Syntrophotalea carbinolica DSM 2380: one gene and its partner. The protein of the gene in region 2 interacts with the protein of the main gene of each other region in a pairwise test. Links are inferred from orthologs where the notes say so. Each region holds a gene or a part of one and is shown on either strand. Other genes may lie near its edges. The genes, in order: rplK and prmA.

Evidence for each region.
Region 1: the proteins of prmA (region 2) and rplK interact in binary tests that used the Escherichia coli proteins (3 or more experiments, as listed by UniProt). The link is inferred for Syntrophotalea carbinolica DSM 2380 from one-to-one orthologs.

Annotation. Positions count from the first base shown.
Region 1 is NC_007498.2:830,961-839,722, reverse strand. Bases 297-3,014 are described here. They hold rplK (50S ribosomal protein L11), read right to left. Parts: upstream 2,008-3,014; coding sequence 1,585-2,007; downstream 297-1,584. Other genes in these bases: rpmG (50S ribosomal protein L33), read right to left, coding at 2,943-3,014; secE (preprotein translocase subunit SecE), read right to left, coding at 2,598-2,786; nusG (transcription termination/antitermination protein NusG), read right to left, coding at 2,046-2,579; rplA (50S ribosomal protein L1), read right to left, coding at 857-1,558; rplJ (50S ribosomal protein L10), read right to left, coding at 297-641. In the rest of the region: rplL (50S ribosomal protein L7/L12), read right to left, coding at 1-56; more of rplJ, read right to left, coding at 123-296; more of rpmG, read right to left, coding at 3,015-3,092; tuf (elongation factor Tu), read right to left, coding at 3,154-4,353; 23S rRNA (guanosine(2251)-2'-O)-methyltransferase RlmB, read right to left, coding at 5,190-5,930; pyrF (orotidine-5'-phosphate decarboxylase), read right to left, coding at 5,935-6,669; PCAR_RS04170 (DUF4388 domain-containing protein), read right to left, coding at 6,674-7,909; PCAR_RS04165 (proline--tRNA ligase), read right to left, coding at 7,978-8,762. UniProt on the Escherichia coli protein: Forms part of the ribosomal stalk which helps the ribosome interact with GTP-bound translation factors.
Region 2 is NC_007498.2:3,588,981-3,597,980, reverse strand. Bases 3,313-6,268 are described here. They hold prmA (50S ribosomal protein L11 methyltransferase), read left to right. Parts: upstream 3,313-4,306; coding sequence 4,307-5,230; downstream 5,231-6,268. Other genes in these bases: PCAR_RS18185 (RDD family protein), read left to right, coding at 5,999-6,268; PCAR_RS16640 (16S rRNA (uracil(1498)-N(3))-methyltransferase), read left to right, coding at 5,231-5,965; PCAR_RS16650 (response regulator), read right to left, coding at 3,313-3,781. In the rest of the region: PCAR_RS16660 (DegQ family serine endoprotease), read right to left, coding at 94-1,482; PCAR_RS16655 (sensor histidine kinase), read right to left, coding at 1,676-3,109; more of PCAR_RS16650, read right to left, coding at 3,110-3,312; more of PCAR_RS18185, read left to right, coding at 6,269-7,219; PCAR_RS16630 (GspIIEN domain-containing protein), read right to left, coding at 7,252-8,304; PCAR_RS16625 (hydroxyacylglutathione hydrolase family protein), read right to left, coding at 8,397-9,000. UniProt on the Escherichia coli protein: Methylates ribosomal protein L11.

The DNA of each region.
Region 1 (8,762 bases), 2.8 Mb from region 2 along the record:
AGAACGCTCATGTTTTCGATAAAGGAAACAACTTGCTCTTTGGTGATATCAGCCATGGTTGGATAACCTCCGTATAGCTATCAAACATTATTTTTGGTTGTGAGAAATTAAGACACAAAAAATCAGCCTTCTTTTTGCTGCTGAATAGCGGCGAGTACCTGTACGAAGGTACGCGGAACCGCAGCAAGAACGCCGACAAAATTGCTGACCGGTGCATTAATAGAACCGAGCATTTTGCCAAGCAGCTCTTCCTTGCTCGGCAGCTCTGCAAGAGCCTTGACTTCATCAATCGACAACAGTTTGCCGTTGAGTTCGGCGGCCCTGAGTTCGAAAGCCTTGTTACTCTTGGCAAATTGGGTCAATACCTTGGCGGGACCGACAGGATCCTCTTCTGCCAGAGCAATAGCGTTAGGCCCCTGCAGATACTCCGAAAGACACTCTGCATCGGTACCTTTGGAAGCCAGACGCAGCAGAGTATTCTTGACGACACGGTATTCGACGCCGACCTTCTTCAGCTCTCCACGCAGCTGATTGACCTGCTCGACGGTGAGACCGCGGTAGTCGGCCAAAAACGCAGCCTGGCACGAAGCCAGCTTTTGTGCCATTTCAGATACGACTTGTGATTTCGCTTCTTTTTTCACTGTCTCTCCTCCTTTCTGTAGTATTTACTGAGTCCGTGAGGACCGTTTTCCAGTCAATGGCCACAGAGGGAGACAATCGTATCCACTCGCTCCGGCCTCGGCAGGCGGTCATACCATTAAACACCGTAGGTACCTGCTGTCTTTGACCTGGATATCAGACACAACACGCCGACCCGCCAGAAGGCAGGACGGCATGCTGCGAATAATCCCAAAAACTATTTTACGAGAGCCTGCACAGTGGGGAGATCAACATTGATCCCGGGACCCATGGTGCTGCTAAGACTCATCTTTTTAAAATAGGTTCCTTTAGCAGTTGCCGGCTTGGCCTTTACCAGCGCATCAAACAGGGCAACCAGATTTTCCTGAAGCTTTTCGGCATCGAAGGAGACCTTACCCACCGGAGCATGAACAATACCGGCCTTTTCGACACGATATTCAACCTTACCCGATTTGGCCTCACTCGTAGCCTTGCCGACTTCAAAGGTCACGGTTCCTACTTTGGGGTTCGGCATCAGCCCGCGGGGGCCGAGAAGACGACCGATCTTACCAACCGTACCCATCATATCGGGAGTCGCAATGGCAGTATCGAAGTCGAACCAGCCTTCCTGAATCTTGGCGACGAGATCATCTCCGCCAACATAGTCGGCTCCAGCTTCTTTTGCTTCAATAGCCTTCTCGCCTTTGGCAAACACCAGAACTTTGACGTCTTTACCCAGGCCGTTAGGCAACACCACGGCGCCACGCACCATCTGATCGGCCTTACGGGGATCAACCCCAAGACGAACAGAGATCTCGACGGTTTCGTCGAATTTAGCGTGTGCAACCTCCTTTACCAAGGCAAGCGCTTCGCCGATGGGATACACCTGCGAACGATCGACTTTTTCCTTGGCTTGCTTGTGCAGCTTTCCTATGGACATTGGCGTACTCCAGATCCTGCCAGAAATTATACGATTTCGAGGCCCATACTGCGAGCCGTACCCTCAATAGTACGAATCGCAGCCTCAATGTCAAACGCATTGAGATCAGGCATTTTCAGTTCGGCGATTTCGCGCACCTGCGCCTTGGTCACCTTACCGACCTTATCCTTGTTCGGCACCGAAGACCCTTTGGGAATCTTGGCGGCCTTCATCAACAAAACAGCAGCAGGCGGCGTTTTGGTAATAAAGCTAAAAGAACGGTCGGCAAATACGGTAATGACTACCGGAATAATCATACCGTCCTGAGCTTGCGTCTTAGCATTGAACGCCTTGCAAAACTCCATAATGTTGACCCCGTGCTGACCCAGCGCGGGACCGACCGGCGGCGAAGGGTTGGCTTTGCCGGCAGGAATCTGCAATTTTATTAATCCAACAACCTTTTTGGCCATGAGCTTCTCCTTGAACTTTAACCTTCATAAAGCCAGCGTCAGCTGGTTTTTTCGACTTGGATAAACTCGAGCTCGACAGGAGTAACCCGGCCGAAAATGCTGACCATGACCTTCAGCTTTCCCTTATCGGGTTTCACATCCTCAACAACGCCGGTGAAATTCAGAAAGGGACCGTCAACCACACGCACCGTCTCGCCAACCTCGAAAGCCACCTTGGGCTTGGGCCGCTCGACATCCTCTTCCATGCGCGCGGTGATCTTGGCCACCTCTTCGTCCGAGATCGGCGGCGGCGCCGACCCCCCACCAACAAACCCTGTCACCTTCGGGGTATTCTTGACCACGTGCCAGGTTTCGTTGTTAAGCTCCATCTGCACGAGGATATACCCCGGGAAAAACTTCCGCGTGGAAGTCTTACGCTCGCCATTCTTCATCTCGACAACTGTCTCGGAGGGAATCAGCACCTCCCCGAACAGCTCCTCGAAACCGAGCTGACGAATCCGCTCTTCCAAAGTCATCTTGACCTTGTTTTCGAACCCGGAATATGTATGCACCCCGTACCACTTTTTAGACATACCGTATTATCTTTTCACCTATCCCCTGAGAATCACACCGATGGCGGAAGACAACAACTTGTCGACCCCCCACAGGAAGGCCGTAACGCCAAGCACCAGCACGATAACCGCCAGAGTGGACCCATAGCCATCTCTTTTGGAGGGCCAGGTCACCTTTTTTAACTCGACCTTGACGTTGCCAAGGAACTCCATCGCCTTCTTGACCACGATAACTCCCAGAGCTTGCTATAAAATATGGCAGGCCAGGAGGGACTCGAACCCCCAACACCCGGTTTTGGAGACCGGTGCTCTAGCCATTAGAGCTACTGGCCTGCATGCAAAAGACCGCAGACAGCTGCGGCCTATCTACTTCGCCCAGCGAAACTACTTGGTTTCGCGATGAGGGGTATGCTTACGACAAAAACGGCAGTACTTGTTGAACTCAAGCCGCTCGGGCTTGGTTTTCTTGTTTTTAGTCGTCGTATAGTTCCGCTGCTTGCACTCGGTGCAGGCAAGGGTAATTATGTCAGCCATATCCGTTTCCTCTACCCCTGCCCGCCGCATGGCGGGCAGAGGAATTCAGCCTTAAAAAGGATTACTCGATAACTTCACTGACGACACCGGCGCCAACGGTACGACCACCTTCGCGAATAGCGAAACGCAGCTCTTTATCCATGGCGATCGGAGTAATCAGGTTTACAGTCATGCTGGCATTGTCGCCAGGCATAACCATTTCAGTCCCCTCGGCAAGCTCACAGATACCGGTAACGTCCGTGGTACGGAAGTAGAACTGGGGACGGTAACCATTGAAGAACGGGGTATGACGGCCGCCCTCTTCCTTGGTCAGAATATAGGCCTCGGCCTTGAACTTGGTATGCGGCGTAATGCTGCCGGGCTTGGCAAGAACCTGACCGCGCTCGATGTCTTCGCGCTTGACGCCGCGCAGCAGCACACCGATGTTGTCGCCGGCCTGGCCCTGATCGAGCAGCTTGCGGAACATCTCGACGCCGGTAACGACCGTCTTGGTGGTCTCTTTCATGCCGACAATCTCGATCTCATCCTGCACGCAGACGATACCGCTCTCTACACGACCGGTAGCAACAGTACCACGACCGGAGATGGAGAAGACATCCTCAACAGGCATCAGGAAAGGCTTGTCGATATCGCGCTCAGGCTCAGGAATGTAAGTATCGACCTGATTCATGAGCTCGATGATCGGCTTGCAGGCATCGCAATCGTCCTTACCGCAACCACACTCGAGAGCCTTGAGAGCGGAACCGGCAACAATCGGAATATCGTCGCCGGGGAAGTCGTAGGAACTAAGCAGCTCGCGCACTTCCAGCTCAACCAGTTCCATCAGCTCTTCATCGTCGACCATATCGGCCTTGTTCAAAAACACGACCATGGCGGGAACGCCAACCTGACGAGCCAGCAGGATGTGCTCGCGAGTCTGAGGCATGGGGCCGTCAGCAGCGGACACAACCAGAATGGCACCGTCCATCTGCGCAGCACCGGTGATCATGTTCTTGACGTAGTCGGCATGACCAGGGCAGTCAACGTGGGCATAATGACGGGTATCGGTCTGATACTCGACATGAGCGGTGGCAATAGTAATACCACGCTCACGCTCCTCAGGAGCGTTATCGATCTGATCAAAAGCCTTGAACTCGGCCAGGCCACGTGCAGCCATAGTCTGTGTAATAGCTGCAGTCAGGGTTGTTTTACCATGGTCAACATGACCGATGGTGCCGATATTTACATGGGGCTTAGTTCTTTCAAATTTTGCTTTCGACATGGAGTAACCTCCCTCTTTAAACTCTTAGCGATATAGTCTGTGTCTTTAGGACAGCCAGGATATGGCATAACCGAAACAAAGTATACTTCAAAAACAAGCAACGCGAAAGGCCCGCAAAATGGAGCCCACAACCGGATTTGAACCGGTGACCTCATCCTTACCAAGGATGCGCTCTACCAACTGAGCTATGTGGGCCAAGCAATTTGCAACCGCGCGGAACGACATGAATCTGGAGCGGGAAACGGGACTCGAACCCGCGACCCTCAGCTTGGAAGGCTGATGCTCTAGCCAACTGAGCTACTCCCGCCCTTCAAAGCCATTCCTCATTCGAAGCTATTTGTTGAACTAACTAAGACCAAGACTCCAGTACGACCGGCCCGTCAGGGCCTCCTGGCAACCTTGCCACAGTCTCATTCGGCAAGTATTCAAATGGTGGAGGGGGGAGGATTCGAACCTCCGAAGTCTACGACGTCAGATTTACAGTCTGATCCCTTTGGCCACTCGGGAACCCCTCCAGGGGACACGCTTAGATTGTGTTGTGTCTGCTGCCCGTCCTTTTGATGGAGCTGGCGACAGGAATTGAACCCGCAACCTGCTGATTACAAGTCAGCTGCTCTACCAATTGAGCTACGCCAGCCAGGCACAGATGCGCTTTATAACCCTATTGGATATAAATTGCAAGCAGTTTTTTCGCCCATGCTCGTTGCGGCGAACGGAGCAAAGGTATAGTCCATCCACCCCCTGCCTGTCAACTCTTTTCTCCAAAAAAAACGATCTTTTCAAAAAACAACAATCTGACTGCCCGGCAGTCACCCCACGGACAGCGACTTACAGCCTCAAACCGTCTGCTGACGAAGAACCTCAAACAGCGCTACACCACCGGCAACGGAAGCATTGAGAGAAGAGACTTGACCGCGCATAGGAATCGCCAGCAGCGCATCACAGTGCTTTCTGACATTATCCCGCAAGCCCTTTCCCTCACCGCCGACAACCAGCACCACGTTGCCGCGCAGGTCGGTATCGTAAAGACTTTGCGATCCAGCGTCACCGGCGAGGCCATACACCCAGAATCCGGCTTGCTTGAAAACTTCTAAAGAACGCGCGACATTCGTCACGCGGCATACCGGAAGATACGCCAAAGCACCGGCCGATGCCTTTTCGGCAGCGGCTGTAATGGGACAGCTCCGATCCTTGGGAAGAACGATCCCCTGGCAGCCTACAGCTTCCGCCGACCTTGCCAATGCTCCGAGGTTATGTGGATCGGTAATGCCGTCGAGCACCAGAATCACCCCTTTGCCGCCGGCATTTCGCCAGAGATCCAAAAGATCTTCAAGCGCTATCACCGATTGGGATTCCAGTCGCAACGCCACCCCTTGATGGCGCGCGCCCTCGGCAAGAGCATCCAACTCGCGGCGATCCAGGGAGCGAATGGCTACGCGACGAGCACGGGCAGCCTCGCATACAGCAGAAAGCCGCGACGATTCCGCGCCGTGCAGCACCAGCAACTCCAAAGGCTTGCGCTGTCGACTCTTAAGCGCTTCCAGAACAGGATTTACGCCGTAAATGAGACTACCCACAGATTCAGCCCTCTTCCAACGCGGCTGCCATCTCTTCCACGATACGCTGAGCAGCGCCCACCGGATCTTCGGATGCAGCGATGGGCCGACCGACCACCAGGAAATCGGATCCGGCAGCAATCGCCTCACCCGGGGTCATAATGCGCTGCTGATCGTTTGTTTCCGCGAAAGAGGGCCGCACCCCCGGTGTCACGATAGCAAAATCGCGCCCGCAGGCCCGGCGTATCAAGCCGACTTCCCGCGGCGAGGCTACGACGCCATCGAGCCCTGCCCCCTTCGCCAGACATGCCAGGCGAGGTACCATTTCTTCGACAGGCCTGTCGACACCGACCTCCCGCAACGTTTCTTCGCTGGAAGAAGTCAAGATCGTAACCCCCAGGAGCAACGGCGGCACATCCTCACCGGCGGCAAAGTATTCTCTCACCGCCTCGGCTGCCCCCGCCATCATCGCACGCCCACCCAAGGCATGCACATTGAACATGCGCACCCCGAGACGACACGCCTCAATGGCGGCCTTGGCAACGGTATTGGGAATATCATGGAATTTCAGATCGAGAAAAACCTCGCCGCCATGGTCCCGGATCATGCGAACCACATCGGGCCCGCATCGGGTAAAGAGCTGTTTGCCGACTTTAAATACTCCGACTTTGCCACGCAGGCGCCGCACCCATTCTTCCGCCGATGCCCCCGACTCGACATCAAGGGCAAAGATCAATTTTTTACGCGCTTCGACAAGCATGACATCATCCTTCGGAAAACTGTTTTTTAACCAAGAGCTTATTGACGCGCCTTGGCACTTCCTGAACTTTCTGGATCAGGCGGGCGGATTCGGCCTGCCCGAGATCACGCTGAGCAGCCATACATTCCATATAAATCAATTCACTAAGGGCCTCGGCCAACAACCGCTTTTTATCCTGCTCTTCAAGTCCCGACAGATTGGTCAGCACTTTGCGGCCGTCAACCGTACCGTCCTCGCGCAGACTGACGTCCTTGAAAACATAAGAAAAAGGCGAGGGCATCTGCCGCAAAAAAGTGGTTATTTCGTTGAGAAACTCGCTGTTCTTGGCCGAAACCCTGCGATACAGGGCCGTTAAGGCGCCGTTGAAAACCAGTAAAATTTCACCAAGGTCACCAGCGACGGCAGTCGCGGGAGCATCCTGTATGGATACAGCACCCTTATTAATCAACTCGTAAAGCGCACGCAGGCCTTCAAATTCCGACATTTTGCCGCGTCGCAGAAGCTCCCGGACATCCAAGCCTCCACCAACGATCAGCTTGAGCAGTCGCTCTTCCTCAGCCGTGAGATTCTCAACGGACTTGCCCGAGGCCTTCGGCAGCGCATCCATGGAACGAATAACCCGCATAAAAAGGGCACGTTCATCGACACGACGCAACCCCTCCATAATCATGTTCTGGGTGGTCATGGCCAGGCGCACCATCTTTTCTTTTTCGGGCTCTTTCTCAAGGAAGAAGAAACTTCCCTGAGAGGCGCCGAAAATATTGAACACGATATTTTCGACCTGGCTTCGGGTCGCCAGCCAGAGATCCTTGGGAGCGATGACTCCCTTTTCCACCAGCACGCGGCCGCTGCCACCGGAACCGGCTATCAACTGGCGATACTTGGGCAGCGCCCCCTGATCGAGCTTCCCCATCTCAAGCAACACCGTACAGATATCTTCTTCGGGAAAGGAGCTTGCCGCGGCGACGATCTCGCCACGCAAAAAGCTGACTTCTTTCTCGCCACCGGCCAAGCTGACAACCAGCGCCCCCGTCTTGCGAAACATATTCAAAAAGGAGAGCACATCGACCATGGCGATTTCGCCCAGGACGCCCGCCAGCTGAAAGCCACAGTCTACATTGGAGAAAAGCAGGTGAGCATTTGAATGACACACCAACTCCAGAGATGCGGCTCCAATTTCCCTTACCACAGATACCGGTAACTCCAAGCGTCCACTGCCGTCGATATTTATCTTACTCATACCTCGTCCTGTGTTTCACGTATCCAACCAAGAAGAAAGATCAGCCAAGCTACCCGGTGCCGGATTCGTTATCGGCCGCAGGCCTCAACGACCATATCCCGCACCAGAGCCGCAGCTTCCGCAAGAGGAAGCATACGCCGCTCGCCACCGGCACGCTCCTGCAATTCTACAGCATTTTCCTTGAGACCGCGCGCACCGACCGTCAGGCGCAGCGGAATACCGATCAGATCGGCATCTTTAAATTTACTGCCGGGCCGTTCATCGCGATCGTCCAGCAACACTTCGACACCAAGAGCCTGTAGCTCGGCATAGAGATTCTCAGCAGCAGCGAGAACCTCCTCCTGGCGAGGATTGACAACGGTTACCAAGACATGAAAAGGCGCGATGGGCATGGGAAAAACGATTCCGTTTTCATCATGGTTCTGCTCAATGGCAGCAGCAACCGTGCGCCCCACACCGATCCCGTAACACCCCATGAACAATTCGCGATCCTGCCCCTGATCGTCCAATACGGTAGCACCCAGGGCAGCCGAATATTTCGTGCCCAGCTTAAAGACATGGCCGACTTCGATGCCACGCCAGATCTCCAACACGCCGCCACACCGCGGGCAGATATCGCCAGCTTCGGCCGCGCGCAGGTCGGCAAACTGCTCCACGGTGAAATCCCGCTCAAGGTTGACCCCCACATAGTGAGTATCAGCGGCATTGGCTCCCGTCACAAAATCGGCCATGCCCTGAACCGCAAAGTCCGCCAAAACCCTCAGGGACAAATCCACCGGCCCAGCAAAACCGGGAGCTGCGCCGGTAACCTTGCCGACCACATCGTCCGGCGCCAGGGTAATCTCGTTGCAGC
Region 2 (9,000 bases):
CCCGGAGGAACCGCCAGCTTCGAAAAGGGTTCGGCCATCGAGGAGTCGGTGGGAAGCAAAACGCTCTTCGCGGCATCTGCCGAAACCGAGAGATTACTTCGATTTTACCGTGGTATAGAGGGTCTGGTCACGGCGTTGAATCAGCACCCGTACGACTTTCCCGCCTTCTATGTCGGTAAGCAGGGTACGTAGCTGAGAGGTCGATACGACGGCTTTGCCGTTAATTTCCAGCAGCACATCGCCAGCGCGGATTTTTTCGCTGGCCGGGCCATCCGGTTCGACGGCGGTGACCAGCACCCCTTGTTCGACGGACAGACGATAACGGCTGGCGACTTCCGGGGTAATGTCGAGGACCGACAGTCCCAGAGCCTTCTCGGCATTTTCTACTTTAGCGGGTTTTGTCGCCTTGGAGGACGACTGTGCCTTATCCTGGGTTCCTATGGTGATATGGACGGTTTTGTCGCGGCCCTCCCGGAACAAGGTCAGCTTGGCTTTTTTCCCGACGGGCAAAGAGGCGACCATTTTGGGTAGATCGCCAAGGGTTTTCAACTCTTTACCGTTGAGTGCAAGGAGGATGTCTCCCCGGAGCAGGCCGGCCTTTTCAGCGGGGGAGTCCTTCTGGACATCGGTAACCAGAGCGCCCCGGGCTTTTTTCAGGCCGAAAGATTCCGCCAGTTCCTGGGTGACTTCCTGCACGGTAACGCCGATCCAGCCACGCACCACATGGCCCGTGTCGCGCAGTTGGGGAATAATGGATTTTGCGGCGTTGACCGGGATGGCGAAACCGATGCCCTGACCGCCGGCCACGATCGCCGTATTGATGCCAATCACCTGGCCGGACTCGTTGAACAGGGGGCCGCCGGAGTTGCCGGGGTTGATGGAGGCGTCGGTCTGGATGAAATCGTCATAAGGCCCCGCGCCGATGACGCGCCCCTTGGCCGATACGATGCCGACGGTGACCGTCTGCTCCAGTCCGAAGGGGTTGCCGATGGCCATGACCCATTCGCCGACCCTGAGTTTTTCGCTATCGCCGAGTTCGGCGACCGGCAACTGTTCCTGGCCGACATCGATTTTTACCAGGGCCAGGTCCAGTTTAGGATCGAGGCCCTGCACCGTTCCGCTGAATTCACGGCCGTCGGCCAGTCGCACCTTGATGACGTCGGCACCGTCCACCACGTGATCGTTGGTCAGGATGTAGCCATCGGCGGAAATGATAAAGCCGGAACCGAGGGAGCGTTCTTTACGCGGCATCGGTTGGCCTCGGAAAAAGCGATCGAAAAAATCCTCGAAGAATTCGTCGTAAGGGGAAGGTTGCCCGGGAAAGACGGGACGCTGGGAGCGTACCGTCTTGGAGGTACTGATGTTGACTACCGACGGTTTGAGATGGACCGCCAGGTCAGCGAAGTCGGGAACCGCCAAAGCCGGGACGGCGATCAGCAGTAACGTCAGGCAACTTAACAGCATACGAGACTTGAGCTTCATGGTTATCCTCCGTAGGGTATTCGGCGACTCCGGCACCGTGCGATGAATCGCGCCAGATTCATGGTCATGCCGGAAAAGGTAATCATTCAGAGGGGGTGTGTCAATGTGCAGAAAGGCATATGCCGGTGCGGATATGTCCCGCCCGGTCGAAATGTCGGTCTCGCCTCAGCCGATCGCTTTGATTGCCACAGGTCTAAGGGGTCGCCGGGGGCGTTTGCGGTCCTTTGCGTGGCAGAAAGACGGTAAAGGTAGTGCCCTTTTCGGGAACCGAGAAAACCTCGACTCGTCCTCCATGAGCCTTGACGAAGGAGTCGACGATGGCCAGTCCCAGGCCGGTACCGCCGTCTTCCCGATTGCGGGCTCGGTCGACCCGGTAAAAACGATCGAAGATATGCGGCAGATGCTCCGCAGGGATGCCGATACCCGTATCGCTGACCTTGACGATGACCTCATCCTGTTCCCCGTCCACGGACAAGGAGATTTCCACCTGGCCGCCATCAGGGGTGTAATTGATGGCATTGGCGATCAGGTTGAGAAATACCTGGCGCAGTCGCATTTTATCCGCCAGGATCCGGATCTCCTCGGTAACATTGGGATGCAGTACCAGTTCGATGGATTTCGGTTGAGCCAGGGAACGGCCCTGTAGATACAGCTCCTGCAACAGGTCGCTGAGGCTCATTTCCTTGATGGTCAGCGGTTTCTGCCCCCCTTCGCTTTTGGCCAGCAGCAGCAGGTCGTCGATGATGCGGCTCATCCGGTCGATTTCTTCCATGCCGGATATGAGCATTTTGCGGAATTCTTCAGGGGTTTTGGCCCAGCGCAGGGCGACTTCGGTTTCGCCCTTGAGGATGGTCAGGGGAGTACGCAGCTCGTGGGAGGCGTCGCCGGAAAACTGCTTGATTTTGCGGAAGGATTCTTCCAGGCGTCCCAGCATGGAGTTGAAGGTGTCGACCAGGCGGGCCAACTCATCGCCGGAGGAGCGAAGCGGCAGGCGCTGCGAGAGATTTTCCACATTGATGCGGCGCATGGCCCGGGTCAGGTTTTCGACCGGCGCCAGGGTACGGCCGGCCAGAAACCAGCCGAGAATGGATACGGCCAGTAAAGCTATGGGGCTGAATATCAGCAACAGCGTGCGCAGTTCCCGTAGCGGTTCCCGAACCATCCCCAAGCCGGTGCCGACCTGCAGAAAAATGACCTCGCCATTCTTGAGTTCCATGGCCATGGTCAGAAACCGCATGGGATAGGGGCCATTCTTGAGCCTGGAGCTCTGTATCACCAGCCCCTTTTCAGCGGCGGCCTCCAGGGTGCGGAGGTCGATGTCCGGGGCGTTTCCGATACTGTTGACTTCGCTGCACAGCGGTTGGCCGGCAGCATCGACCAGGCGATAAAAATTGCCCTGGCGATGGCGGCGCACGAACTTGGAAAATGCGCGGCAGCGATCCGGTCCGGAAAAGCCCTGCAGTAACGCAGGGCTTTCTTCGGTCAGTTTCATCAGGCGGCGGTCGGTTTGCTCCAGCAGGCTGGTGGACAGCTGCTGGTACCAGATGCAGCCGCTTACCGCCAGTACCACGACGATGGTCAGGGTATACCAGGCGGTAAGCCGGAATCGCAGGGAGTGAAAAAACAATCAGCCCTCCTTGAGGACGTACCCCACGCCGCGCACGGTGTGAATAAGCTTTTTGTCGAAATCCCGGTCGACTTTCTTGCGCAGGTAATTGACATACACATCGATGATATTGGTGAAAGAATCGAAGGTGTAGTCCCATACGTGCTCGGCGATCATGGCCCGGGTGAGCACCTGATTGGGATTGCGCATGAAGTATTCGAGCAAAGCGTATTCCTTGGCTGTCAGATCGATCTCCTGATCGGATCGCCAGACCTTGTGCGAAACAGGGTCAAGGCGCAGGTCGGCAAAATAGATCTCCGCACCACGATCCTTGGCGCTGCGCCGCAGCAGGGCTTTGACGCGAGCCAGCAGTTCGCTGAAGGCAAAGGGCTTGGTCAGATAGTCGTCGCTGCCCGAATCGAGGCCGGAGACGATATCTTCAACAGCGTCCTTGGCGGTCAGGCACAATACCGGAGTGGTTACGTCCTTGGTTCGCAATTCCTTGATGACTTCAAGGCCGTCTTTCTTGGGCAGCATGAGGTCCATCAGGATGATATCGTAAGGATTATTTTCAGCCAGGTAGAGCCCCTCTTCACCATCAAAGGCTACATCTACGGTGAAGTCTTCCTCTTCCAGACCCCGTTTGATAAAGCTGGCTACTTTTTTTTCGTCTTCTACCACGAGTACACGCATAGTCGCTTCCTTTCTGCCTGCGGTGGAAACGGTCAGGTCTTTGATTCGCACTGTTTCCGGTAAAGGGTTTAACTGTATCCCCGCCTCGCCCCCCTCTTCGCGGGGCCTGGCCCAGCGTACGGCTCGTTGCCCGGTGAGTTTTTGAGGTTCCGTGGTTGTCGAGACCCTCACCGGGGCTTGATGCCAGCCGGGACTGGCCGGGCAGGACCATGTCCCCCTGTTGGATTCCGCTGCGTGGCTGGCCAACGTACAATAAAATGTGCCCGGATTCACTTCATGAATTTTACATTAAAATGGTAGCAACAAAATACGATCCCGCAAGTATTTCATTGTACCAAATGCACAAGTCTTTATAGTGCACAGTTCCGGGTATGAGCGGCACGCGTTGCTGGATATACAATCTGGGACGAAACTACCATTAAAGGTATAATGCTCATTAAGCGTTGGCGGGATTACACTCTACTAACAAGGTTTTTGTCAAGTATTTTATTGCCTTCCCCCCCAGTCCTTTGGTAAACAGAGCGCATGAATGAATTCTGGTTGCAAATCAATATTATCGTACCGGCCGCCGGTATCGATCTGGTGTGTCATGAAATGACCGAACTGGGTTCTGCCGGCATTACCGTGGAAGAGCGTGCCCTGGATACTTTCGTGGTCCCCGACCCGGATGCCGATATTCCGGAAACCCTCATCCTGAAGGTGTATTTCCCTCCGGAGATCGAACCGGAGCAACTTGCACGGCAGGTTGCCGAGCGCTTGGCCTGGCTTGCGCCCCTGATCCCCGGCCTGGAGGTGGTTACGCCGGAAATCAGCCGGGTACGCGCCGAAGATTGGGCGGAGAACTGGAAGCAGCATTTTGGCATTCAGCGTATCGGTTCGCGTCTGGTCATCCGCCCGACCTGGGAGGCCTTCAGTCCCGATCCTCAGGACGCCGTTCTGACCCTCGATCCCGGCATGGCCTTCGGAACGGGCAGCCATGCCACCACCCGTCTGTGCCTCGAAGCTCTTGCCGAGTTGTATGAAACCCCACCGGGCCCGCAGCGGGTTCTCGATGTGGGTACCGGTTCCGGTATTCTGGCGGTGGCGGCTGCGCTGCTCGGGGCTGGCCAGGTGTTGGGCTGCGATATCGACGAAACGGCGTGCCAGGTAGCGCTGGACAATGCCCGGCAAAACGGTGTGATCGAGCAGATCGCCGTGACCCTGGATCCGCTGGAAACACTGGGGGGGGATTTTGATGTTGTGCTGGCCAATATCCTGGCCGAGGAAAATGCGCGGCTGGCCCCCGAACTGGTGCATCGGCTGGCGCCCGGCGGCGTGTTGATCCTGTCCGGCATTCTGAACGAAAAAGAACAACTGGTTATAGACGCTTTCGCCGGCCGCGGATTGACGGGGCCCGATATTCGCCGGCAGGACGAATGGTCTTGTCTGTGCTATATCAAGGAAGCCTGAATGCACCGCTTTTTTATCGCTCCGGATGTCTTGCGGCACGATCACATCGCTTTGACCGATGAGATTCTGCGGCACATGGCGGTACTGCGCCTTGCCAGGGGAGCGGAAATTCTGTTGCTTGACGGCCTCGGTAATCTCTGTCATTGCCGCATCGATCATCTGGACCGCAAATCCGGTTCGGCCATGGTGCTGAGCCGTTGCACTCAGCAGGAGACGGCTTTTCCCGTGGAGCTTATGCAGGCCCTGCCCAAGGCTGACAAAATGGAGCTGGTGCTGCAAAAGGGCACCGAATTGGGCATTACAGGGTTCACCCCGCTGCAGACCAGTCGCAGCGTTCCAAGACTTAAACCCGAGCGCGAGACACAACGGCATCAACGCTGGCTGCGCATCATTCGTGAAGCGGCGCGTCAATGCCGGCGGCCGCTGTTGCCGTCCCTGGCTGCGATCCGCCCGCTGGATGAGGCCCTTGGCCAATGTCGGAGCGAACTGCGTCTGATGCTGTGGGAAGAAGGCAGCCAACCCCTGGATGCGGTGCTGCCGGAGCGGATTCCGGCCGGAGCAGCCGTCCTGATCGGACCGGAAGGCGGATTTTCCCGGGAAGAAGCCGAGACGGCCAGACAGCACGGGTTTGTCCCGGTCTTGTTCGGTCCGCGTATTTTGCGCAGCGAGACCGCCGGATTCGCTGCTGCAACCATACTGCAATACCGTTATGGCGACCTGGCTGGCAGAGTTTGAAGGTTCCGATGGAGCCCATGTGGAGGAGTTGATATGAAGTGTCCCAAGTGCGGTTTTCAGAGTTTTAACTACCTGGCCACCTGTAAGAAATGTGGTCGGGATCTGTCCCAGATACGTGACAAATTCCGCCTTGGCGACCCTGTCCTGCCTGAAACGATTGACAGCCATCCGGCGGCGGCGCCGCCCATGCCCGAAGACCCGTTTGAAACCCTGTTGCCGGACGAAAAAGACATCTCGACCGCCGCCAATCTGGCCAGCCTGCCGGATGAAGAGACGGACACGGCATTGTCCGAGTACATCGAGGACATAAACACCGTGGATCCGGAGCTTGCGGAAACCCTGGATCCGGATATGGACTGGAGTGCGGAGGGGGTGACTGTCGACTCGTTCGACCTGGGTGACGAGCTGGCCGAACCCGTTCTGTCTGAAGAAGAGTCTTTGCCGAAGCTGGCCGATGATACCATCGAACCTGCCGGATCTGCTGATCCGGAGCCTGAAGCCGTGCCGGTTTACGCAGCGGAGCAGCGGTCCGAGAAAAGCTTTGAGGATATGGCGACGGTCGAAGAGGCCTCCGATTTTTCCACCAACGATTTAGACTTCGAGGATGATGCGGATCTCGATGCCTGGCTGCTCGATGGAGAAGAGCCCTCCTGGCGTCGGGCCGTGCCGGAGCCTCTTTCGGAGGCAGACCTGGCGGACCCCCTCGGGGACGATTTCGGTTCTGCTTCGGTGGGTGGCGATTTTCCCCCGTTCGACGATCTGCAACAGACCGAACTGCCCTTCGAAAACGATATGAAGAAGGCATCGGTAGCCGCTCGGATGCTGGCGTTTGTGCTCGATACGGGGTTGTTGGCCCTGCTCCTTGCCCTGTTTGTCATGGCGGGGGAATATCTGCGGCGCGGGACGGGCGTTTTCGAGTGGCCGCAACCACAGCAATTAGCCGATCAGGTCGGGCCCTATTTCCTGGTGTTTTTCGGATTGTCCTTCGGTTATTTCACCCTGTTTCATTATCTCGGCGGCCAGACGCCGGGCAAAATGGCCGGCAAACTGCTGGTTGTCGATATCAGCGGCGAACCCTTGCAGCTTTCCCAGGCCTTTTTGCGCACCGTCGGCGGGTTGATCTGCTTGTTGCCGGGGGGGCTGGGTTTCTGCAGCATGCTGCTGAACCGCGAAGGGCGAGGATGGAACGACCGTTTGGCAGGCAGTATAGTGGTTGCTGCCGAAGACGGTGTGTTGTTTCAGGGGGACGAGTAAGGACTGGTTGGGATTTTGCGTAAGTCCGGCGGTTATGGCCGGGTGAGCTTGTTGCGCAGAATGAGGATCTCCAAAGCGCAGGCGGTCTTGGCCAACAGATTCTGCAGCTCCGTCACCCGTTCGCTGCCGGTTTGACCGGCCTCTTCCGCGAACAGCATGCCTACCGATCGCCCGGCCAGAATCAATGGCAGCATGATGGCTTTTTCGCAGGAGGCACCCAAGGCGTTAACCAGCTGTTTCAACAACCGCGGTTCGGGTACACGGCCAAGAAACGGGTTTTGCTCCGACAGCACCGCATGCAGCAGGTTGCTGCCTGTCACCGTGATTTTAACATTGTGAAATTCGGGGTGTAACCGATGCCCGACCAGAGCCCGCCAGCCGCGTAATTCTCCATTCTTCAACAGAAACAGTCCCATGCGATCGAATTGTCCGGACAGGTGGTCGATAAGCGTGTCCGCCACGTCATCACGGCAGCGAGCCGCAGCCAGTTTTTCACTCAATTCGGCGAGGGTTATCGCGGTTTTCGGCGGGATCTCGTCGTCGATCACCTCCGCCTCTTCCAACATGGCTTCGTCGATGTCCTCTTCCACGGGCGGGCCGAACATAGCGGCTGCAGGCCGCATCTTTTCCAACAACAACTGCTCCCGATCGGGCAGCTGCCGGTCGTAGCAGCGTTCGATGGCTTGTATCAGCCGGCATTCAGGCGCCACCAGGGGGGCCAGCGGATAACCGATCAGGCTGGCCAGCGCCTGCATGTTTTCCCGGTCGCTCGGGTCGGCCATGGCGACGACCAGTCCCTGCTGTCCCAGTCGTATCGGTAAGGCCCGAAATTTCAGCGCTTGCTCCATGGACAGGAATTCACGCATAACAGGCGGCAGGTTTTGTAGCTGGCGGGGTTCGAAGCAGGGAAGGTCGAGCTGTCTGCTGAGCAGCTGCGCAAGGCGGTCTTCACCCAGGGGGATCAGGATGAGCGTGCTGGTACTGGCGGCGATTCCGGCATGCCTGGCATGTGCCTGCACCTTGGCGGCCATATTTTTGGGAAGCATACCGGTGCGTACCAGCAGCTTCAGCAGGTTGCTTGCCATAAAAATCACCACGACAGGCGGTTAATTACCGGACTGTCATGCCTCCTCCGATACCATGCGCATCCAAGACAGGGAATCCCCGTCAAATCGAATTAACCCATGCGTAAAGCCAGAAAACTCTCCAGGTCGGGGCAGCGCAGGTAAGGATTGTGCTGCCGTTCAAACGCTATGGTGGAATGGGGCTGGGGCCCATAGTCGTGTCCCGGAAAGACCAGGGTCTCTCCGGGAAAAGCGGCCAGCCGCCGTAAACTGGCATACAGGGCCGCCGGATCGCTGCCCGCCATGTCGGCCCGGCCGACCTTGGTCACAAACAGGGTGTCCCCGGTCAACAGTGCGCCAGGCAGGTGCAGGGTGATATCCGCCGGCGTATGACCCGGAGTGTGCACGATTTCTACCGCCGTATCGCCCACCGTAAGCACGTCCCCATCCGCAAGAGACCGATCCAGCTTCGGCAAGGCCAGCGGATGCGCTGCCAGCGCAGCGCCGGTGGCCTCCAGGATCAGGCCGTTGCCGGCCACGTGGTCGCGGTGTCCATGGGTGTTGACCAGCCAGGTCAGTTTGACGTTGTGTGCTTCGATAGCATCGAGCAGTCGCTGGGGTTCCAGCGACGGATCGACGGCCAGGCCCTGACGGCTGACGGGGCAGTACAGCAGGTAGGAGAAGTTTTTCATCTCCCCGGCCGGAATCTGCACAATT